2 regions of the Paenibacillus sp. FSL R7-0189 genome follow, and region 1 is predicted to be linked to the other one. Evidence: riboswitches for the same ligand, from Rfam matches in the RefSeq annotation. Region 1 holds a riboswitch; the other holds the start of a gene.
The links. A riboswitch is a leader RNA that binds a small molecule or an ion and turns the genes downstream of it on or off. The one in region 1 is predicted to bind cyclic di-GMP.
Positions count from the first base shown of each region.

Region 2: it holds a riboswitch for cyclic di-GMP, as region 1 does, so the genes downstream of both, MKY63_RS07235 (transglutaminase-like domain-containing protein) here and MKY63_RS05680 (glycosyl hydrolase) in region 1, are expected to answer to the same signal.

Region 1 is NZ_CP150223.1:1,301,986-1,314,342, forward strand. Features, by position in the region: gene MKY63_RS05665 (GNAT family N-acetyltransferase) at 161-1,225, shown strand; gene MKY63_RS05670 (discoidin domain-containing protein) at 1,313-4,018, opposite strand; gene MKY63_RS05675 (glycosyl hydrolase) at 4,070-5,590, opposite strand; gene MKY63_RS05680 (glycosyl hydrolase) at 5,742-7,292, opposite strand; cyclic di-GMP riboswitch class I at 7,305-7,384, opposite strand; gene MKY63_RS05685 (sugar phosphate nucleotidyltransferase) at 7,521-8,894, opposite strand; gene MKY63_RS05690 (UDP-glucose/GDP-mannose dehydrogenase family protein) at 9,524-10,864, opposite strand; gene MKY63_RS05695 (glycosyltransferase) at 10,869-11,969, opposite strand; gene MKY63_RS05700 (glycosyltransferase family 4 protein) at 12,034-12,357, opposite strand, start outside.
Region 2 is NZ_CP150223.1:1,682,217-1,694,573, forward strand. Features, by position in the region: gene MKY63_RS07215 (acyl-ACP thioesterase domain-containing protein) at 1-364, opposite strand, end outside; rRNA gene rrf (5S ribosomal RNA) at 603-719, opposite strand; rRNA gene MKY63_RS07225 (23S ribosomal RNA) at 848-3,774, opposite strand; rRNA gene MKY63_RS07230 (16S ribosomal RNA) at 4,006-5,563, opposite strand; gene MKY63_RS07235 (transglutaminase-like domain-containing protein) at 5,930-6,739, opposite strand; cyclic di-GMP riboswitch class I at 6,753-6,833, opposite strand; cyclic di-GMP riboswitch class I at 6,908-6,990, opposite strand; gene MKY63_RS07240 (class D sortase) at 7,110-7,769, opposite strand; gene MKY63_RS07245 (GtrA family protein) at 7,872-8,279, opposite strand; gene MKY63_RS07250 (glycosyltransferase family 2 protein) at 8,266-9,216, opposite strand; gene MKY63_RS07255 (phospholipid carrier-dependent glycosyltransferase) at 9,344-11,122, opposite strand; gene MKY63_RS07260 (glycosyltransferase 87 family protein) at 11,112-12,357, opposite strand, start outside.

The DNA.
Region 1 (12,357 bases):
ATATAAGCTTCCTTATTTATGTACGTTATTACCCTTATCCACCTCCTTTTGAGACATTGAATAATATAAGCAGGATTGAAGATTTCATCCGCTGGGGCTTATACTTAAAATAATTCCTTTCTACCCTACTCGTATTTACATATAAGGAGGCTGACTGTATATGCAATTGAGATTAATTAAACCTGCGGAGCTGGAGCAAGCCGCTCTTCTAGCCCATTCCATCTTTCGTAAAGCTGGCGACACTTCTATGAAAGAGCTGTTTCCGCTGATTTTTAGCCCTGGTTACACTCACTCTTATGCAGCCGTTGCCGAGGACGGTAACATCGCTGCTTTTATGGGATTAGTGCCCTCCACGATCCGCACTGGAGAAGCTCTCCTGAACGTGTTCTCCATCGGCGCGGTTTGCACAGATCCTGCTTATCGCGGACAGGGACTAGCCGGTCAGCTTCTACAGCTATGCCAGACCCATGCTGCGAATGCCGGCGCATCGCTTATCTTTGTCTCGGGTGACCGCTCGCTGTATACCCGAGCGGGATGCGTACCGTTCGGCGGTACGCAATTGGCCGAGCTGAACGTAAGCTCGGCTCACGCACTTGCTGCCGCAGCAGGGGAAGAATGGACGCTGCGGCCAATGCAGCCGGGCGACTTCTTCGCCGTCAACCGGCTGCTGAATGAACGCGAAGCCGGACAGGTGTACAGTCCGGGTGAGCTGGCGCTGCTGCTGGGTGCCGAGGCTTACGCGGGTGTGCTGGGCTTGTCCCAGCGCACACTCGTAGCCGTGCGGGACGGCAGCATCGAGGGGTTCGCCGCGATGGCTGTGCCTGCGGCGGATGTGCCGGCGCCGAGCCCAGCGGCGGCGGTGGAATGGGCCGGCCAGCCGCAAGCGGTAGCGGCGTTGCTGGCCAAGGCGGCTCTGTGCAGCGGCGTTGGCACGCTGCAAGTGCCTGTGCCGTGGCAGGAGCGCAGCCTGCTCGCGCTTCTGCGGGACGCCGGCGCCTCCTTAAGCGCCGGCGCGAATAGCGGGACGGTCTGCATCGCAGACCGGGAAGCGCTTTTGCGGCAGACGGAAGTATGCCGCAATCGTAGCCTCGACTTGTCGTCCGTGGACGACAAGGAGCTGATCTCGCTGCTGTTTGATCCAGCGAGCCCGCTTCGCACCTCTGATTCCTTGGAGGAATCAGAGGCAATTCCTTTACCTTATATGTCAGGCCTCCATTTTATTTAAAGCACAAAAATAACCTCAGCGGGAGAAGGATCCCGCTGAGGTTATTTAGTATGCTCTATTAACAGTTATATAAATTCAAATAATTGCTTATTCTCTGGAGTACACCTGTAACTCTTGAATAGACCAATAATTCCCGCCGGCTCCGTTCTGTACAATTTTGACATACCTCGTCTTCACTTTAGAAAAGGATATCTTAGTAAGCTCTTTCGTACCTTTACCAGACGTGAGTTTTTTCCAGTTTTGAGCATCGTCAGAAATATAGACTACATAGTCTCTTGGGTAATCAAACGGTGATAACGTGCTATCCAAATCTATTCTTTCAATTTCATGTGCTTCACCCAAATCAATCTGAAAATACTCACCGGAAACCTGATGTTTCCCTGTATCCCAGCGCGTGCGCCGATCCCCATCGATAGCCAGACTAGGAGCTGATGCTGCCGTATTCACATTTGAGGATACCTTCCATTTAGTACGATCCAGAGGAACCAGTCCAGTAGCTGTAATCTGAACTTTATCGGACAGTAAATTAGAGCCGGATACCCTTACCGCGTAGGTATATAACGTCCCTTCACGTAAATTATGATCCGTATATTCTGTAAGCTTCACATCGGTGGCCACCACCTTCATTTCCCCGCCGCTACCTTCAGCGCGAAGCAGCTCATAGCTTGCTCCTGGTGCCTCCAACCAATTTAATTTTACAGCTAAACCTTTTGTTGCTGCGGCTTTGAATCCTTTAGGTGCCGACGGCTTTACTTCAGAGGAAGGCTGCAAAATATACTGCACAGCCTCTCCTGGAGCAAGGGTCTCCGTAAAGGTTAACGTAGGAGTAGCCTTTTTACCTGTTACATAACTTCTTGCTTTTTCATACGTATCCCCGTTTCCAAAACGTTCCCCTTCATACACCCCGTTTTTCGGCATAGTCACATTTACACTCACAGTTTGTGGAGTAGATTCAAAGTTAACGAAATTAACCAGCACCTTATTTGAGGTCGCTCCGCTTCCCGCAAGAGGCTTCAATGTAGAAGTATCCACGGCCCGAACATATACCAGCTTGTCGGCTAACACATCTTTGTTGGCAATTTGATAAGTTAGCGGAGCTCCATGTGTAGCATAGGCAAGACTGAGCCTTCTCATGATGCTGACACGTGAATCCTCATTTTCTTTTGTATAATAAATCTCTGTGGTCGCCGGATCATGCTCTTCTAAATTAAACCCGTATTTGAATAAACTGAAATCCTTAAAAAAAGCAGCATGCTGCACAAACATATCCGCATAACCAATATGTGCACGCATGATCCGGTCGAATACAGCCGCTGTCCGCTCCGTTGCCCCGTATTGATAGGCATCCACATGACTGTCCGAGGTACCAAATTCAGTGGTCAGCATTTTTTTGCCGAGTCCATTGTCTGCACCAGTGAAGGTCTTCAAATTCTCAGTAAAGCTTCCTCCATTACTAAAAATATAAGAGTCTCCGTAGGAATGTCCATTGGTCAAATCCGTAACCTTCTCCAGCTCCATACGTTGCTCTGGATCACGTTCCCAGCCATCCGGATCTCCACATTCCTTCCCAGTTCCCTTCTGATTACCGCAAGAATCCTCACTGTAGCTCGGCCAATATGCCCAACCCGGAGCAACAGTTTGTAAATGGGGCGCGATTTGCTTGCCCTTTTTATTCAGCCAGTCCGCAATCGCCAGATTCACTGCCTTAGAACGATTGAATAATCCCGGCTCATTATCTACCTCATAATATTGAAAATAGGGGCTATATTGCTCAAAATAATCTGTCAGCTTTTTCTCCGCGTCAACAGGCAACGATCCATCTGCCTTAAGCTTAATATCACCAGTATGCAAATACAAAGCAACCGCCTGCATGTTGTAATCCTGCAATACCTTGTAATATTCCATCATATCCGAGCAGGATCTCCCGACATCACTGGCACAGCTAGTACGCATCACATTCCCGCTATAAGCCATCCCTAGCCATTTGATAACATAAGGCAAGTGCGTAACTGCACCTTCATCGAAATAAAATTGTTTATTATTCACTACTGTTCCCGTCAGTGTATAGCTGCCATGGATAGGCTCAGAAATTGGAGCGTTAAGAGATTCTAAACGGAGATTATCCCAAGTCCACCAGGAATATTCGTCTTCTTTGTCACTGCAATATAAACAGCGAACCGTTTGCAGCTTCAATTCATTCGTTCCTATCTTCAATTGCTCCTTGGGAATATATAATTCATAGGTCTTTTGAAAGTTATATTCGCTTTCTGTGCCAGCAACGCCCGCAATTTGAATGATCCCCGACAATTGATGATTGGAGAACACACTCATTTGCGGCACGGATTTATAAGCATCCAGAATACCTACGCTAAATAAGACCCCATTCTCCGGGATCTTATTTAGCTGATAGGTGATCGTTAATTCCGGCTGGGTCTTTCCATTCAAGCCTGCAGGCAAGCTCTGAAGAGCCGATGATTTGAGCACCGAAGAAGTAACATTAAATTCCTTCTTGCTGCCAGAAGTGCCACTCGCAGCGAATTCAGCTGCTGAGCCATCATGTTGTCCCAGATTCCAGATCACAGTACCATCCGGTATTTCTGCTGCAGCATCAGTTCCTGCAGATAGTCTCGGTATATTGGCACCTACCTTATAATCGTTTGTCCTATTCGTTCCGAAGACAGAGACAGACAACAGAAACAAGACGGTTAATGCGGCGAATTTTAGTAATAACAGTAATGGTTTGTTTGCAGATATCTTATTTTTTCTATTAGATATTCTCCTCGTTATTCCCATCCATAGGTCCTCTCTTTCTTCCGGAATGTCTTACCCTATCATTTCATTAGATTAAGGAAGGAACAATGCCCCTTGTGGAATTACCTGCTGCTTCTGGCTGGAACTCTCCCATAGCAAACGAAGATTGGCATCTCCTTCATTCTCATAATATTCAATTTGGATATCATAAAGCGTTCCGGCTGTGAGTGGGATACTTCCTTTATGAAGGGTTGCACTTTGATTTTTCCAATTGTCGATGATCAGCTTTCCGTCAATCCAGACACGGACTCCATCATCAGAGGATGCCGAAATCGTATATTTTTCACTGAATTTGGGTTTGAGTTTCCCTTTCCAGCGTACAGAAAAGTGATCTTCATTTATCTCTGAGGCAGGAGACCCACCATGCCAATTAAAATCAATCTTACGGTCATTGCGGATAAGTACCGCTTCTCCCTCTAAATCAGTATTGTTATAGTATTCTCCAGTTAAACCCGTTAGGGTTACCGGAGTTACGGGTGCTATCGAAGGATCTCCTGTTGTGAGAACATAGTCCTCTCTTGATACTATAAACGAGTCTTTCATAAAGCTTTTAATTGACTGTAGTGTATTATTTTCTGTCAGTAATTTTCCCCAGGTCATCATATAGACCCATTTATTTTGTTTCTCAGTTAATACATCCGGGTTCGGCAGTTGCCCACTCTCCCCGATTCCGATAGGTTTACCCTCGGCCAATGCGAGCAGATCCTCATAGTAGGACTGTTTATAATCGTTATTGTAGATATCCGCAGCCAGAACATCGAGTTTATCCCCACCGGGATAATATGCAGCATATGGATCTGACCATTCATTCGGCGCATTCGGATTCCACACCCACAGTAGATTATTTAGCTTGTGTGTGTTTACAAAACGATCATAGACAATACTCCACAGCTCTGAAAAATTGTCCTTTTTCCCCCACCAAAACCAACCACCATTCATTTCATGGTAAGGTCGCCATAAGACCGGAACTCCGGCATCACGCAGCTGACCCAAATATCCAGCAACCTCGTCTAGATCTGAGATTAGCCTCTTATACTGAGCTGTCCCAGGTGTAACATAAGCATTAAATTTCTCTTGACTGAGACTTCTGTTTACATTGGACCACTCTGGAGAGGTTCCCGGTAAGCTCTGATGGAAGGTCATCGCTACAATGCCACCCTCTTGATGCCATTCAATTGCACTGTCTATAACAGCTTGCCGCTGTTCTGCGATCGTCTCTTCGGATTGATTATTAATCGCCCCTAATTCATAACCATGTAGAACAGCATTTTGTCCCGAAGTATTCTTCAGCTTATGAACCAGTTCATCTGGACTTTCTAGATAATCATGCTGGCCGGACAAGATCCCTTTGCCACGTAGATTTACCAAATTACTTAGCAGTTGCTTGGCTTCTTCAGAAGCCGAAGGATTACTTGGTATAGCCGGAGGTAGGGAGGAAGAAACACTCATAGCCTTCGGAAGACTTTTAACCTCTCCCCAAGGCAGCAAGGAAAAAATAATAAAGACCGGTAACATAGTAAACAACAATCTGTTTTTCTTATAATATTTACGCAAATAAATCCTCCTTTCGGTAGCTGTACTGCCTCCACAGGTGTTAAAAACATACCTGTTATCGGACAATCGTCTTCTGACCTAATGAGGACTATAGCTTAGTAGCTCTGCAATAACGCAGAGCCACTAAGGATCGACCTTTAATTTTCATCAATCAGGAGACATCCGGAAGAAAAAGTGCACTTGCTGGAACTGTCTCTTTAGCTTGACTAGCACTTTCCCACATCAAGCGGACTCTCGCATCGCCTTCATTCTCGTAATACTCCACCTTGATATCATATAGCTGGCCAGCCTTCAGCGTTATAGTGCCCTTACGCTCAGTACCACTTTGCTTAGTCCAACTATCAATCACGGATTCCCCATTCACCCAGACACGGATACCATCATCTGAGGTAGTGTAAAATGTATATTGCTCATTATATAATGGCTTAATTTTACCGCTCCAACGTATGGAGAACCGATCAATCCCGAGGGCGGCATCCGGGGAGCCTTGCCGCCAATTGAAATCGATTATTGCATCAGTTCTGTTAAGAGTTGCTGCTCCCGACAATTGCATGTTGTTGTAATACTCTCCTGCAAGCCCCTTCGCGAGAGGAATTGCTGCCTCCCCCTCTTCTTCAGAAGGTGCCGGCGCTGGTGCGGCGCTAGGTGTCGGTGCCAGACCAGTATTTAATTTATCTCTGGTCAGGGTATAGTTGCTATTCATAAATGTTTTAATTGTTTCTGCACTGTTATTCTCGTAAAGCATTTTTCCCCAGCTCATCATATACGTCCATTTACTTTGCGATTGCTGAAGCTTCTCCAGATTAGGCATTTCACCATTTTCCCCGATCGCAATCGGTTTGCCTGCGGCTAGACTCAATAAGCTGTCATAGTATTTTTGCTGGTAATCATTTTCGTATATATCTGCTGCCAGAATATCTACTTTATCAGCACCTGGATAAGTTAGCGCATAAGGATCTGACCAAACATTGGGAGCATTCGGACTCCATACCCATAACAAATTATTTAATTTATGAACGTTAACAAAACGGTCATACATAATATTCCATAGTTTAGAAAAGTTATTTTTCTTCCCCCACCAGAACCAGTTCCCGTTCATTTCATGATAGGGTCTCCAAAGCACCGGAACGTTGGCATCGCGCAAGCTTTTTAAAGAGACGGCCACCTTATCAAGCTCAGCGATCAGATTGTTATATTGCTTGGTACCCGGTGTAACGTAACTATCGAACTCACTCTGGCTAAGTGTTTTTTTCACATTATCCCAGTCATAAGAGGTGCCCGGCAGGTTAGCATGAAAAGTCATAGCTACGATCCCGCCCGCTTTATTCCAGTTGATGGCGCTGTTCACCACATTTTGACGTTGCCAAGCCATCGTTGCTTCGGACTGACCACTGATCGCACCCATTTCATAACCGTGAAGAGCCGCATATTGTCCGCTGGTTCCCTTCAGCATATTGTTAATTTCATCTGGACTTTCTAAATAGTCATGTTGACCGGCAATAATACCTTTTCCTGAGATCGAGTAAAAATAGTTAAGCAGCTTTACGGCTTCAGGTGAGGCACCTGGGGTAACTGGCGTTCCAGAATTTGAAGCAGCTATGACAACAGACGGCGAAATTCCAACAGCAAGCGGAAGTGCAGTCAGAAACAGGACGAGTGACAGAAATGCACCAAACAATCGATACGTACGGTAAGCTTTCAAAATAATCTCCCTTTCGGTAGCCAGGCTGCCACTCTTTCGAAGGCCCTATAGCTTTGCGTCCCTACCTTTCGATAGGTTTGCCTTTTCAATTTAAGAGAAATAATCTCTCTTACCGTAAGTATCGACGACAATTAATGATATATTTAGTGTTTTTATGACTTTTTTTGATAATTGAGTCAATTTACCTGTTTCAAGAAATTTTGAATTGGTTAAATAGATAGGTTAGACCTATGAAATGAATTGTTGTAGTTCTATATCATTCCAGTCTAAAGTAATACGTATGTTATCTTCTTCTACTAATTCAGACCCCGTCTGTACCTCTATAAACTCAACATCCGTCAAAGCAAGGATCGCGTGCTTCGTTCCTTCCGGTATACGTACCACGTCCCCAGCCTTCACATTATGTTTTTTCTCATTCAGCACAATACTTGCTTCGCCGCTGACGATTGTCCAAATTTCACTACGCTTGCGATGTAATTGATAGCTGATATTATTCCCCTCGGATATAAAAATCCGTTTGGTCAGCACTTCATTGCCTTCATCATATTTCACATAATCAATAACTTTGTAATGACCCCAACGGCGTTCCTCGTACATCGGTCTTTGTTCAAAGGTCTTCAGCACTTCTTTAATCCGTGGGCTCTCAGCTTTATGGGTAACTAGAATCCCATCCGGGCTAGCCGCAATGATCAGATCCTTCGCACCAATTACCGTAATCGGAATGTCCAGCTCATTAATCAAGCAAGTCCCCTCAGAATCCGCCGTCACAAAACCTTTTCCTACATGCTTGCTGCTCATTTCCTCTGTCAGCGTATTCCACGTTCCAAGATCCTTCCAGAATCCATCATACGGCTGCACCACAATATGTTCTTCTTTCTCCACCACTTCATAATCAAAACTGATGGAAGACAATAGCTTATACTGCTTCTGCAATTCTTCATATCCTAAAGGCAACCCTTTACGCTGCAAAATATCTAACAAGTACCCTAAGCGGAAGGCAAACACTCCGCAATTCCACAAGGCATTTTGCTCGATGAGCTGTTCTGCTTGTATGCGGTCAGGTTTCTCTTGAAAGTGACTCACCTTCATAAAACCATTTTCCCCCGCCTCTTCGGTGGTAGGAATAATATATCCGTATTTCTCTGAGGCATGTTCAGGAACAACACCCATTAGAGCCAGATTTGCTCCACTTTCCAGCATGGTCCCCTCAAGCATAGCTATGGTATCGAAAAAAGATGCTTCTACATAAGGGTCAACAGGCAATATTGCTACCGTCTCCGCTGGAGAAACACCTGCCACTGAATAAAGATAGGTAGCTGTTAAGGCGATAGCCGGAAAAGTATCCCGACGCTCCGGTTCAACGATAATCGGCACATGACTTCCCAGTTGGCTTTGTATCATTTCTACTTGGCCACGGCCGGTGGCCAGATAAGATGATTCTGCCATCCCTGCTTCCTCCAGCTGTCTCCAGACACGTTGTACCATGGATTCTGGTTCACCTTGAGGGCTTTCAAGTACCTTTAGAAATTGCTTTGAACGTGAGTCGTTGGACAACGGCCATAACCGTTTACCTGAACCGCCTGATAGAAGTACCATTTTCATAGAATGAACCCTCCTTGAATGGAATGTATTAAAAGCTATGTCTTTGTTAGGTAGAATCCACTCCAAGGGATTTTGGACTTCCGATCGCTGTTATCCTCAGATTTCCTGATTGGACCGTCTCTCGCGGTAGAAATCCGAGGATAAAGGCGAACACTCCGTTTCTACAGTTCCAAATTCCCTTTCCGTTCTTAACCTAACCAACTACTTTTTAACAATGATCCATGCGCACCGGGCTGTACCAGCCGGAAGCGAGCACGTTTTTCTAAAGATTTGCTTCTGCTCCGGGGGAGGCAGCTGCAACTGCAAGAACAACTGCAACTACAAGAACAAGACTAGTTGCCACCACAGAGACAATGACAATGACAACTACAAATGCTACTGCGGTATATAATCAGAGTACCTAACTTTATAAATTGCTTAGAAACTTAAGATTAAGGGAATGGAGTGGCGGAAGAGAATTTTGGAACTGGAGGAGCGATAGCGTCCGCCTTTGTCTGCGGATTTCTACCGCTATCAGCGGTTAAAATCAGGAAATCTGCAGACAACAGCGGCTGGAATTCCAAACATTCTCTGGAGTCACGGCTCATCCCTAAATAGAAAAATCACAAGTTCAATCCATATAACTTAGATTAAACCGCTCCAGCCACACTAGCAGAATAACCGCTCAATCCACCCATCTGCGGGCGGCCGACAGAATGATAAACGAGGCCGGTACCCTCGATTTGCTCCTTGGAATACACATTGCGTCCATCGATCAGCACCCCATTACGCATGCTTTTCGCCAGCTGATGCAGATCAATATCCTTGAGTAGGCTCCAATCGGTCAAGAGGCAGACGGCATCGCTGCCCTCAGCCGCTTCCTCTGGCAGATTGCACCAGCGAAGCTGCGGATGATCGTATTGCTGCCTGAAATTTGTAGCTGCGATTGGATCATATAGTTTGACTGTTGCCCCTTCAGCCACCAGTGCCTCAACAATCTCTCTGGCGGGAGCTTCGCGGACATCATCAGTATTAGGCTTAAAAGCAAGCCCCCATATCCCAATCGTCGAACCGCGCAGGCTGCCAAGTGATTCATGCAGCTTGGAGATGATCATAAACCGTTGTCCCTTGTTCACTTCGACTACAGATTTCAATAATTTGAATTCGTAATCGACGTTGCCCGCAATTTGAATGAGCGCATTAGTGTCTTTCGGGAAACAGGAGCCTCCATAACCGATACCAGCCTGCAGGAAGGATGACCCGATTCTTTGGTCCATACCCATTCCTTGTGCTACCTCGGTTACATCAGCTCCCACTTTTTCACAAATATTAGCAATCTCATTAATAAAGGAGATCTTCGTGGCCAAAAATGCATTCGAAGCATATTTGATCATTTCAGCACTGCGTATATCTGTTACAAATACATTTTCTGTGAAACCCTTATGAAGCTCGCGCATAGTTGGTTCCAGCTCTGGATTATCAAGGCCAATGATAATTCTATCAGGATGGAGGGTATCGCGAATCGCTGACCCTTCACGTAAAAACTCAGGTGCAGACACGATATCAAAAGAATGTTGGGTATACTTAGAGATCATTTGAGAGATTTTTTCATTTGTTCCTACTGGAACTGTAGATTTAGTCATTATTATTTTGTGCCCTTCCATCGCTTTGGCGATTTCAGCGGCTGCACCCTCAATGTAGGTTAAGTCTGCTTCACCGTTAGGCAATGATGGCGTACCTACAGCAAGAATGATAATATCTGAACGGCGCACCGACTCTTGGAGATCTGCAGAAAAAGATAACCGTTCCTCACGAAGATTCAGTTCAATCAGTTCCTCGATTCCCGGCTCATAGATGGGCGATTCCATCTGTTTCAGCTTCTCAATCTTTTCCTCGTCCTTATCCACACAGATGACATGATGTCCGCCCAGTGCAAAGCACACGCCAGATACAAGACCCACATACCCAGTACCGATTACTGTCAGCTTCATATAATCATCCTCCTTTTAGAAAATTGACGTACGCCTGCTCAACATACTGCTTGAACTTAACCATAAACGCCTGCTCATCGAATTTACGTGCATGCTCCATAATTTGATCGATATCCCAGGCGTAGGACTCTACCTCATAAATAGCCTTAAGTAGATCCTCCACTTCTTGATGCTGAAAGAAGACACCATTTACATAAGGAATAATAGTATCTAGTGCCCCACCTGCTTCATAAGCAATTACCGGTCTTCCTGCAGCGTTCGCTTCCAGCGGTGTAATTCCAAAGTCCTCTTCTCCTGGAAAAATAAATGCTCTACACTGTGCCATCATTCCAGTCACTTGTTCATCTTCTAGCCGGCCCAGAAATGATACATTATCCTTAGCCATGCCTTCGAGACGCTTGCGATCCGGTCCATCCCCTACGATATAAAGCTTAAGACCGTTACGATTGAAAGCCTCTACTGCCAGATCAATCCGCTTGTAGGAAACAAGCCGGGAAACAATTAGATAATAGTCACCAATGGTAGAAGAGCTTGTAAACCGGGCTGTATTAATCGGTGGAAATATGACATCTGCATCCCGGTGATAATAATTCTGAATCCTCGTCTTCACTACTGAAGAATTGGCTACGAACTGATTCACATTTTTGGATGTCCGTTGGTCCCACGTTTTGAGCTGCTGCATGTATACCTTAAGCATTTTTTTGAACAGCCCGGAATTCGACTGACGTTCCATGTAGGTGTCATAATCCCATGCGAAGCGCATAGGCGTATGGCAGTAACAAAGATGAAACGTATGTTTAGGAACTTGAATACTTTTCATAAAAGCACTGCTGGAACTCAGGACGATATCGAAACCGCGAAAGTCCAAATCACGGATGGCCATTGGATAAAGTGGCAGCACCCCTTTAAAATTGGTCTTTACCCCCGGAATCTTTTGCAGCCAGGAGGCACGGATATCCGCATCTTTGAGATTGTCAGTAAGGCGGCTTCCGTTAAAAACCGTTGTGTAGATTGGAGCCTCGGGATACATGTGATGAAAGACTTCCACCACTCTTTCCGCGCCGCCCATTTGGATTAAGTAATCGTGCGCTATCGCAATTTTCATGTGAATCATCCTCAAAGTTTTATGGAGCATCATCTTCAGAATTACCGCGTCATATCATCATCTGTCAGGTGCCCGCCAACAAACCTTTATAGTAGTCAACGATGTCCTTGACCGTATTCTCGATAACAAAATGCTCTTTCACTCGTTTCATCCCATTGTCCGCCATCCGCCGTCTTTCCTCTGGGTGATCCAGCATCCATTTAATGGAGTCTGCCAGTATCGCCGCGTCACCAGGCTCTATCAGTAGCCCTGTCTCACCTTGAACTACAATTTCTACCGGCCCGCCTTCATTAGAGGCGATCACCGGCAATCCCGCTGCCATTCCTTCAACGATAACTTGGCCAAAAGGCTCAGGAGTTACCGAAGTGTGAATCAGTAAATCAGCAGT
Region 2 (12,357 bases), 380 kb from region 1:
TCTTCTCAATATCTACTAAAGCCCATATGGATCGTGCTGTGGCGATTTCTATATGATCTGCATCGAAAATACGATAATCCCGTTGCCACAGGGCCCCTTTAGTGCCTTTACTCCAGGTATGTACGCTAAGCACATCATTAGGGCGGGGAATACGCTTAAAATCAAGATCTAACGTAATCATCATCCAGCCCATTCCTGCATTCAGAATCTCTTCCACACTTATCCCCAAATTACCCACTGCGAAGTCTGCCGCACATTGCATGATATCCAGAATAAAGGATAACTTACCCTGCGAACGATAATCCGTGTCGCTCGCATGTACAGAAAAATCTTCTATCCACACAAGATTGCTACTGTTGTTCATTGTTTATCCTCCTGCCATGCAAAATATCCTTGCATTTACTTGAAGTATCCACATATACCACTGCTCTATCCACATAAATTGGGGACTACTTTCATTTTTGAATATATTTTATTATTTCATCCACATGTTAGTAACTTTTATAATTTCGTTAATTCCCCATAACTTATCCACATTATTTAAATTAAGCGATAAAGGGAACAAAAAAGCCATTGTTGATTTATCAACAATGGCTTCGTGTGCTTGGCAACGTCCTACTCTCCCAGGACCCTTCGGTCCAAGTACCATCGGCGCTGGAGGGCTTAACGGTCGTGTTCGGGATGGGTACGCGTGGAACCCCTCCGCTATCGCCACCAAACATGCGTCTGTGAAACAGACGCTGCCGCGTGAAATTCGGTTCATCACCAGAAGTGACAATGAATTTCTAAGCGTATTTCAGGCTTGATGCCTGAAAACTGAATCCGAAACGAATTTGCATTCTAAGTATAGGATAAGCCCTCGACCGATTAGTATTGGTCAGCTCCATGCATTGCTGCACTTCCACCTCCAACCTATCTACCTCGTCGTCTTCAAGGGGTCTTACTAATTGGGAAATCTCATCTTGAGGGGGGCTTCACGCTTAGATGCTTTCAGCGCTTATCCCGTCCGTACGTAGCTACCCAGCCATGCTCCTGGCGGAACAACTGGTGCACCAGCGGTACGTCCATCCCGGTCCTCTCGTACTAAGGACAGCTCCTCTCAAATTTCCTGCGCCCACGACAGATAGGGACCGAACTGTCTCACGACGTTCTGAACCCAGCTCGCGTACCGCTTTAATGGGCGAACAGCCCAACCCTTGGGACCTACTTCAGCCCCAGGATGCGATGAGCCGACATCGAGGTGCCAAACCTCCCCGTCGATGTGGACTCTTGGGGGAGATAAGCCTGTTATCCCCAGGGTAGCTTTTATCCGTTGAGCGATGGCCCTTCCATGCGGTACCACCGGATCACTAAGTCCGACTTTCGTCCCTGCTCGACTTGTAGGTCTCGCAGTCAAGCTCCCTTATGCCTTTGCACTCTGCGAATGATTTCCAACCATTCTGAGGGAACCTTGGAACGCCTCCGTTACTCTTTAGGAGGCGACCGCCCCAGTCAAACTGCCCGCCTGACACGGTCCCCGTACCCGGTAAGGGTACTAGGTTAGAACCTAGATACGATCAGGGTGGTATCCCAACGGCGCCTCCACCGAAGCTTGCGCTCCGATTTCTACGGCTCCCACCTATCCTGTACAGATCGTACCCAAATTCAATATCAAGCTGCAGTAAAGCTCCATGGGGTCTTTCCGTCTTGTCGCGGGTAACCTGCATCTTCACAGGTATTAAAATTTCACCGGATCTCTCGTTGAGACAGCGCCCAAGTCGTTACGCCATTCGTGCGGGTCAGAATTTACCTGACAAGGAATTTCGCTACCTTAGGACCGTTATAGTTACGGCCGCCGTTTACTGGGGCTTCGGTTCATAGCTTCGGGTTACCCCTAACCACTCCCCTTAACCTTCCAGCACCGGGCAGGCGTCAGCCCGTATACTTCGCCTTGCGGCTTCGCACAGACCTGTGTTTTTGCTAAACAGTCGCTTGGGCCTTTTCACTGCGGCCCCCTCGTGCTATTCACACTACCGGGGCACCCCTTCTCCCGAAGTTACGGGGTCATTTTGCCGAGTTCCTTAACGAGAGTTCTTCCGCGCGCCTTAGAATTCTCTTCTCGCCTACCTGTGTCGGTTTGCGGTACGGGCACCTTCTCCTGGCTAGAGGCTTTTCTTGGCAGTGTGAGATCATGACCTTCGCTACTATAATTTTCGCTCCCCATCACAGCCCAGCCTTATCGATGTGCGGATTTGCCTACACATCAGCCTCACTGCTTAGACGGACATCCATCAGTCCGCGTCACTACCCTCCTGCGTCACCCCATCGCTCATAGCGGATTACGGTGGTACAGTAATTTCAAACTGTTGTCCTTCGACTACGCCTTTCGGCCTCGCCTTAGGTCCCGACTTACCCTGAGCGGACGAGCCTTCCTCAGGAAACCTTGGGCTTTCGGCGGATCAGATTCTCACTGATCTTTTCGTTACTCATACCGGCATTCTCACTTGTGTAGTGTCCAGCGCTCTTTTCAGTACACCTTCAACCCCTACACAACGCTCCCCTACCCCAGATACATACGTATCTAGCCATAGCTTCGGTGGTGTGTTTAGCCCCGTTACATTTTCGGCGCAGAGTCACTCGACCAGTGAGCTATTACGCACTCTTTCAATGGTGGCTGCTTCTAAGCCAACATCCTGGTTGTCTGTGCAACTCCACATCCTTTCCCACTTAACACACACTTGGGGACCTTAGCTGATGGTCTGGGCTGTTTCCCTTTTGACAATGGATCTTAGCACTCACTGTCTGACTCCCGGCAATAAGTATATGGCATTCGGAGTTTGACTGAGCTTGGTAATCCTTGCGGACCCCGCACCCAATCAGTGCTCTACCTCCACTACTCTTATACCGAGGCTAGCCCTAAAGCTATTTCGGGGAGAACCAGCTATCTCCGAGTTCGATTGGAATTTCTCCGCTACCCCCACCTCATCCCCGCACTTTTCAACGTACGTGGGTTCGGGCCTCCAGTGCGTGTTACCGCACCTTCACCCTGGACAGGGGTAGATCACACGGTTTCGGGTCTACGTCCACATACTCAATCGCCCTATTCAGACTCGCTTTCGCTGCGGCTCCACCTTCTCGGCTTAACCTTGCATGTTAAACGTAACTCGCCGGTTCATTCTACAAAAGGCACGCCATCACCCATAGATCGGGCTCTGACTTTTTGTAAGCACACGGTTTCAGGTTCTATTTCACTCCCCTTCCGGGGTGCTTTTCACCTTTCCCTCACGGTACTGTTTCACTATCGGTCGCCAGGTAGTATTTAGCCTTAGCAGATGGTCCTGCTGGATTCATACGGGGTTTCACGTGCCCCGCACTACTCGGGATCCGTCTCGGAGAGAACACAGTTTAGGTTACAGGGCTTTTACCTCTATCGCGGGCCTTTCCAGACCTCTTCACCTACCATATTCCTTTGTAACTCCATGTGAGACGTCCCACAACCCCTAAGAGCAAGCTCTTAGGTTTAGGCTGTTCCGCGTTCGCTCGCCGCTACTGACGGAATCACTATTGTTTTCTCTTCCTCAGGGTACTTAGATGTTTCAGTTCCCCTGGTCTGCCTCTACACACCCTATGTATTCAGGTATGAGTAACTGCGAATTACCACAGCTGGGTTTCCCCATTCGGACACCCCCGGATCAAAGCTTGCTTACAGCTCCCCGAGGCAGTTTCGTTGTTCGCCACGTCCTTCGTCGGCTCCTGGCGCCTAGGCATCCTCCGTGTGCTCTTATTAGCTTAACCTTGATTCTTCCGAAGAAAAATCTCACTAATAACATTTACTTGTTTACACAAGTTGCTAAAAGATGTTCTAAAACGCAAATTCGTTTCGGTATCCAGTTTTCAAGGATCAAGTCTTACTGAGAGCTTAAACTCTCAAAACTGAGCAACGAGTGAGTAACAGGCCTAAACCTGAGTTTTGGAAGTTAAACTTCCGATTTGAATGTTCTCATTGCAGAGAACGATTCTCCATAGAAAGGAGGTGATCCAGCCGCACCTTCCGATACGGCTACCTTGTTACGACTTCACCCCAATCATCTACCCCACCTTCGGCGGCTGGCTCCCTTGCGGGTTACCCCACCGACTTCGGGTGTTGTAAACTCTCGTGGTGTGACGGGCGGTGTGTACAAGACCCGGGAACGTATTCACCGCGGCATGCTGATCCGCGATTACTAGCAATTCCGACTTCATGCAGGCGAGTTGCAGCCTGCAATCCGAACTGAGACCGGCTTTGATGGGATTGGCTCCACCTCGCGGCTTCGCTTCCCGTTGTACCGGCCATTGTAGTACGTGTGTAGCCCAGGTCATAAGGGGCATGATGATTTGACGTCATCCCCACCTTCCTCCGGTTTGTCACCGGCAGTCACTCTAGAGTGCCCAGCATTACCTGCTGGCAACTAAAGTTAAGGGTTGCGCTCGTTGCGGGACTTAACCCAACATCTCACGACACGAGCTGACGACAACCATGCACCACCTGTCTCCTCTGTCCCGAAGGCCGCCACTATCTCTAGTGGATTCAGAGGGATGTCAAGACCTGGTAAGGTTCTTCGCGTTGCTTCGAATTAAACCACATACTCCACTGCTTGTGCGGGTCCCCGTCAATTCCTTTGAGTTTCAGTCTTGCGACCGTACTCCCCAGGCGGAGTGCTTACTGTGTTAACTTCGGCACCAAGGGTATCGAAACCCCTAACACCTAGCACTCATCGTTTACGGCGTGGACTACCAGGGTATCTAATCCTGTTTGCTCCCCACGCTTTCGCGCCTCAGCGTCAGTTACAGCCCAGAAAGTCGCCTTCGCCACTGGTGTTCCTCCACATATCTACGCATTTCACCGCTACACGTGGAATTCCACTTTCCTCTTCTGTACTCAAGCCACCCAGTTTCCAGTGCGACCTCAGGTTGAGCCCAAGGTTTAAACACCAGACTTAAATAGCCGCCTGCGCGCGCTTTACGCCCAATAATTCCGGACAACGCTTGCCCCCTACGTATTACCGCGGCTGCTGGCACGTAGTTAGCCGGGGCTTTCTTCTCAGGTACCGTCACTCCGGTAGCAGTTACTCTACCGGACGTTCTTCCCTGGCAACAGAGCTTTACGATCCGAAAACCTTCATCACTCACGCGGCGTTGCTCCGTCAGGCTTTCGCCCATTGCGGAAGATTCCCTACTGCTGCCTCCCGTAGGAGTCTGGGCCGTGTCTCAGTCCCAGTGTGGCCGTTCACCCTCTCAGGTCGGCTACGCATCGTCGCCTTGGTGGGCCGTTACCCCACCAACTAGCTAATGCGCCGCAGGCCCATCCCTCAGTGACAGATTGCTCCGTCTTTCATTCTTCTCTCAGGAGAAAAAAGAAATTATCCGGTATTAGCTACCGTTTCCGGTAGTTATCCCAGTCTGAAGGGCAGGTTGCCTACGTGTTACTCACCCGTCCGCCGCTAAGTTACTTTGAAAGCAAGCTTTCAAAGTAACTCCGCTCGACTTGCATGTATTAGGCACGCCGCCAGCGTTCGTCCTGAGCCAGGATCAAACTCTCCAATTAGTATTGAAAAGAGCGATATGCTCATTTTGAAACATCTGACGAGAAAATTAATTCTCTAATTTGGATTTCACTTACGTGATTTCCTACTCACTCGTTGTTCAGTTTTCAAAGATCAAGTTCTCGTTGGCGCCGTTTAATGTCTCAGCAGCAACTCTTATAATATATCATGTTGTTTTCAGAAATGCAAGCTTTATTTTTCGAAGCTTTTTATCAGCCTCGTCTGTATCGCCTGTACGCTGTCTAACAACGCTTACCTATAATACCCCAACTATTAATAGAAAAGCAACCCCTAATATAAAAATAAACAACTAGCTTAATAATTAAGCTAGTTGTTTATTTAATAGAGTTATGTTTCTAGCGGCGAATTTAATAGTATTTTGCCGCAGTATATTTGCTTGAGGCTTTAATTAAATCGGTTTTCTTATCACTCTTTGCAAGTCCTGCATCCACTGTAGTATCAATGGTAACCCACTTCCCATTAAGCAATACTTCGTTCCAGGCATGATATTGCGTAACGTAGCTTGTATTCCCCATTACCAACTTAGCAGGAACATCTACACTCCGCAGCATTGCGGCAAAAAGAGAAGCGTAATCATAGCAAATCCCTTTTTTAGTAGTCAATGTCTTATCGATGCTTGGAATATAATCAGTAGTTACACTATTAGCAAGAGAGTAGTCATATTGTACATTCGCAACTACATAGTTATAGATCGCTTTAACTTTCTCTTCGTCTGTTGTTTTGCCTTGTACTAATTGTTTAGCTTTGACAATCGCTTTATCAGAAGAACTCCATTTCACATTCTGTACGGAGCCCAAATATACGGAATTCGAGTCACTCATGGTTACGTCTACTACTTCGGAATATAACGCTTTGTATTTATTACCAGTTGTGTTCTCCAGAACAGAAACCTTATAAGTCCCATTTCCTTGTTGCAAAGGGAAGTCCTCAGCTTGTCCAGAAGCATACAGGTTATAGGTATAGCTGCTGTTATCTTTGGTGATCATGAGTTTGATTCTTTTATCTTTCGGAATATCATAGTTAATACCAATAACACCTTGAGCCACTTTGGATGTAATCAACCAGCTTGCATCTGCACTTGCAGCTTGAGCTGAACTTACCGGAACTGAAGTCATGAGGACGAACAACGCCACCAGCATAAAATAAACCTTTTTCACGGATAAAACTCCTTTCGGTAGCTGGCTGCCATCCTTTCGGGAAGGCCCTTTAGCTTTGCGTCCCTACCTTTCGATAGGTTTGCCGTTATCGTATAAGCTCTATCTGTTCTAGCTTTACTAGATATAATTGATAGAATCCATTTGAAACAAACAAAAAAAGCCTCTTCATTCGGTAGCTGGCTGCCATCCTTTCGGGAAAAGGCCCTTTAGCTTTGCGTCCCTACCTTTCGGAAGGTTTGCCGTTATCGTGTTTAGCTTTTATAGTATAATACTATCATATTTATAGTTGTGAACAAGACCTAATTTACTAGATTACCCATTATTTTATAAATATCTCCCGGTATTTGTGTTTTCTTGTCATTCACTATTCTCATTTTGTTAATTTAGCATGAACAATCAGCCGATGCGTTGGATTCACTAGCGGATCACATGTAATCAGAGTAAGAATCTTATCCTTGTCATTCCCGTCAAGAACGGAGACATCACTCGGATCTACAACAGAAATATCGTATACCTCATAGTTAAACACCTGATCACTAGTCTTTACCGTGATAACATCCCCCACAACAACCTCATTCAATCTGTTAAACAAACGACCCGTAGTTCTAGCCCGATGCGCCGCGATTGCAGCATTTCCGATCTCTCCAAGGGGTGCCGTTTCTTTCATATGGGCTGCAGCATGTTTCATATTAGCTTTTGTAGCCCCTTCTAATACAGGCAGCTTCAAATCAATCTTACCGATTTCAATTAGTGCGATTACTTTGCCACCGACCTCAATCTCCGGTTCAGGCTTTTCTGTCTCTTGGGGTTGGGGCTGTGCCTGAGCATCCAGAACCGATTCCTCTGCTAACAGCTGAGTAACTTCAGCATACCTGCTCTTCAAATCTGGCTGGGGAGTACTATCGGCAGTGCTTAGTTCAGCCGTTTCTAATAACTTCTCCTGCTGCCTGTCGTTGTACCATTCGTTAGCTGTCGGATATAACATGATAAGTATCCCAGCCAGTATGAGTAGATAGGAGAATTTACGCAATGTTATTCACCTCCGTATATTGTTTCTATGGTTATATACAAATCAAGCAGAAACAGCTACTTGCCTTTAAGCATAGCAACTCCTTCTGCCTGAAATTAATGTTTAAAATACCCATTTACGACTTCCAAAGAAATTGATGATCACCGTGATAAAGGTAACCAGCACCTTGGAGATCAAGACTTGAATACCTAGTCTGTCTGTCAACAGATGCATTAGCAGCAGTGATATTCCGAGCACTACCAGATTCAGCACGATAAACTTGACCAGCTGCACGCGGTCGAAGCCTTCTTTATTCCCCCGGTTGCGATCACGAAAGGTTACTTTTTTATTCAAAATAAAGCTATTCGCCGTACCTGCACTATAGGAGATCACCTGCGCCAATGCGTATACCATCCCTAGTGAATTCAACAATGTAAAAATCACAAAATCAATCAGCGTATTGAGTAAACCTACGGCATTAAATTTGAGGAACTGTATGAATGCAGCGCGCAAGTTCTTATCTGACATCATTGTGGTCCTTCCGGCGGTCCAGTTGTTCTTCGTTCTGGTAGCCTTTAGTCTCACTAACAATATATAGCGGTCTATCTTTAGACTCGTCATAAATCCGTCCGATATACTCCCCAATCACACCCAACAGCATCAGAACGATACCGTTAAAGAGCAGATTGACGCCTACAATGGAAGCCCAGCCCGGAACCGTCCAGGAGGTGAAAAATATCCTTTGGAACAAGACGAAAAATAAATAAAGAAAACTAGAGAATGAAAGAAAGAATCCAATATACGTAGCAATTTTAAGCGGCTTATGTGAAAAAGAGGTGATGCCATCTAACGCAAAACGAATCATTTTCTTCAGCGGATATTTGGTTTCTCCGGCAAAACGTTCTTCCCGTTCATATTCCACCATAGTCTGCTTGAAGCCAACCCAGCTCACCAAACCTCGGACATAGCGGTTCTTTTCTTTAAGTCCCCGCAGGACATCACATACCTTACGGTCAATAAGTCGGAAATCGCCTGTATCCGTAGGAATATCCACACTTGTCATACTGCTGAGCAGGCGGTAAAAAAGCTTCGCGGTGACCTTTTTGAACATCGTTTCTCCGTGGCGCTTCAGGCGTTTCGCATATACAACATCATAGCCCTCTTTCCACTTCTCGATCATTTGCAAAATGACCTCCGGAGGATCCTGAAGATCAGCGTCAATAACAACAACCGCTTGACCTTCGGCATAGTCCATGCCAGCTGTAATCGCTACCTGATGTCCGAAATTACGCGAGAAGTCAATCAGCTTGACATGCTCGTCTCGTTCACAGATCTCCCGAATCATCTGGGCGGAACGATCACGACTGCCGTCATTGACGAAGACCAGCTCATAAGTATCGCCGCACTCGTCCATTACTTTTTTCAAACGTTCATAAGTATGGCTAATTACTTGCTCCTCATTGAACATGGGTACAATCACACTATATCTGGCTTTCACCTTTATTCCTCCTACAAGCTTTTTGGAGCGTTACATCCATCTACACTTCATAATAACGCTGCATGCATAAACTTATTTTATAGATTTTTATTAAATCCTAGAAAACCCAAGTAGGGAACCAACGCAGCATATCTTTCACGTAATCTCCACTGACCTGCATCCCTGACAGTACCGGGTAGAAAGCGATAAAGAGCAGCAAAGCAACGGCTACATAGACATACTGTACGTAACGGGCCTCAGGGAATTTACTATCCAGCAACTTCATTATATATACAATACCAAGAATCATAAATGGTACCATAGCAAAATAATGGTAAATAAATGTTTCTCTTGGGACAAGCATCCATGGAACATATTGCGAGAAGAAGGCGATCCAGATCATGTAGAGGTTCTTATCTTTACGTTTCAGCGTAATCCACAGCGTTGCCAGCATCGCAAAAATACCCGTCCACCAGATAAGAGGATTCCCCATAGTCACTATACTGCTGACCTGACCTTCCGGCAAACCTTCACCGCCGCTAAAGAACCAGACCGGTCTCTTCATAAACGGCCATTGCCACCATGAGGAAGCAAAAGGATGTGTAGCTACAAGCTGGCTGTGGTAGTTGTACATATTCTTTTGGGAATCAATCAAACCTTTTATAGTGAAGCCCTCTGCTGATGCAGATAACCCCGGCACAAAAGATAAGCTATAAATAATTACTGGAATAATTACAAAGAACCCGATACAACTAGCCAACGTAATAATGGTCTTTTTCCAAAAAGAATCTACTGCATCACGACAGGTGCCCAGCAATTCCTTGTCTTTGATCTTCCCCTCGGCCAGCAGGCGTCCGGAGGCTTGGTATTCTCTGTAGCGTTCAAAAAGGGAGATAGCCAGCATAATGGCCAGCCCTGCTCCTCCATAGAGCACAATCCATTTCGAAGCTACGCCGATTCCGAAGAATAAGCCAGACCAGAATAACGGAATTAATGTTTTTCTCAAAGGCTGCTTGTAGAAATTCATTGTGTAATACCGCTGCATGAAATAGAACATCAACATAATGAAGAATACTCCGTATACGTCAATCGTGGAGATTCTTGTCTGTGTGAAATGCATGAAATCCAGTGCAAACAATCCTGCCGCGAGGGCGGCGTATTTGCTTTTCTTAAACAAACGCAGCGCCATTACATATATGAGAGGTAACATGGCAACTCCGAACAAGGTTCCGATAATACGCCAGCCGAATGGATTGACCCCGAACAGCTCCATCCCTATGGCAATTAACAACTTACCAAGCGGTGGATGCGTATTCTCGTAAGGCACAATCCCGTGTGTATATTCATAAGCTGTTCGCGCATGATAGATCTCGTCAAAATAAGTGCTATTCATAAAGTTAGAATATTCCGGAATGAGCGACTGCTCGTCAAAAAGATTGGCCGCTGCTCCTCTTTTAGGAACTGCGTTAGCATCCGGTGTCACACCAGCAATAGGAAGGGGTATTCTTTCTCCCCCCTGCTCATAAAAGGCCATTTCGTTCAAAGTGAACCCTGGAGAGGTAACTGTAAACTTCACATATCTCGCTGTCACGTTCAGGGGTTGGCTTTTCCAGATGAAGACATTCCCGACATCCTCACTGACGTCCATCGGACTGCTCCAGACCTCAGGATTGTCGCTGAATTCCAGCTTGAACTTACCCGTGCCTACGCCACCAAAGATATTGACCCGTTCCAATGGTTTACTCTGCCCCAAATCTACATAGAAGCTTTCACCACTGGCAGCAGGCTCCCATAAGGTCTCTGGAGATTTAGTAGAGCCAAGATTATATAAAGCAAGCGCTGCGTAAACGGCCGTAATAGCTATTATGCATATCCAATCTATACGCTTAAACTTCATCGTTAAATCGCCCTCCCTTCTGATGCGGTTTAATTTGCCCGACAACTCTCAAATCTTCTTCATATTGTTCTTCCAGTGTAATTGGCGCTGGAAGAGGTTTTATACCCTTGCGGACATACACATCGTAACCGATATTCAGCATATAAAGCAGTAATGCTAGATTAGCTATAGCAGTCACTAATACGATTCCGTCTGCACCCGGGCTAACATCTGCATTCAGGTGGGATAAGGTGTACGCCACATTGATGTATTGCGTTAAGCTGAATCCGAGAAATAGCGATAAAAAGCGGCGGTCCCGACTTTCTATATAAGTAAACAAACAAAGAATAAGAGCAGGGAACATATAACGTTCATGCATTTTGGTGCCAAGCACAAAGACCACTACTATAAGCACCATGCCGATAAAATAGGATTTGGTCAGGTCCAAGCGATCCTTTTTAAAGGAATAAAATGCCGCAACAGCTACAGCCACTAAAATAAATATGAAGCCCCATACACGGTATGGAATGCCAAGCCAGGTTAGATCAAGGGATGACCACATCGGATCAGTCAGTGCATACAGATTAAATGCATTCACTGAAGAATACGGATAGGAAGATAACGTACTCTTGTAAAGATCAATAATCCCTACCAGACCTCCGTTATTCCAGAAAAATGGTGCCGCAAGCAATCCGAAGATCCCTAATCCATACAAAGCTCCGAATCCAAGCTGCTTCCAAGCGCGGTGATGATAAAAAGCAAACAACAATACCGGCGTGAATATCAACGCTTGCGGTTTAATTAGCGTCGCTAAGGCAAACAAAATTGCGGAGCGAACAAACTTTTTGTTCGCAGCGCCGTGGATACTGAGCAGCAGGAAGATCAAAAAGAACGAATCTGCTTGTCCCCAAGCCGCTGAATTAATAAGTACCGCAGGATTAAACAGAAACAACAACATCAAGCCGAAAGCAATTCCTGTGCCGAGTTTTTTGCGTGACATTTGATAAATGAAGTAGCCGAGCACCAAATCAGAAAGAATCGCAGGGAGCTTGAAGAGTAAATTCTCTCCACCTGAGCCCTGAGTGAATCCTAAAACGCCACGTATGGCGCTAAGCACGTACAATATGTACAAATAGCCTGGAGGATAATCGGCAAAATAACCTTCTTCATAAAATTTGCCTGGACCTAAATCCACCATACGCTGTCCCCAAGAAATAAAGGTATTCATATCATTCTGATATCCTTGCGCGGTAAGA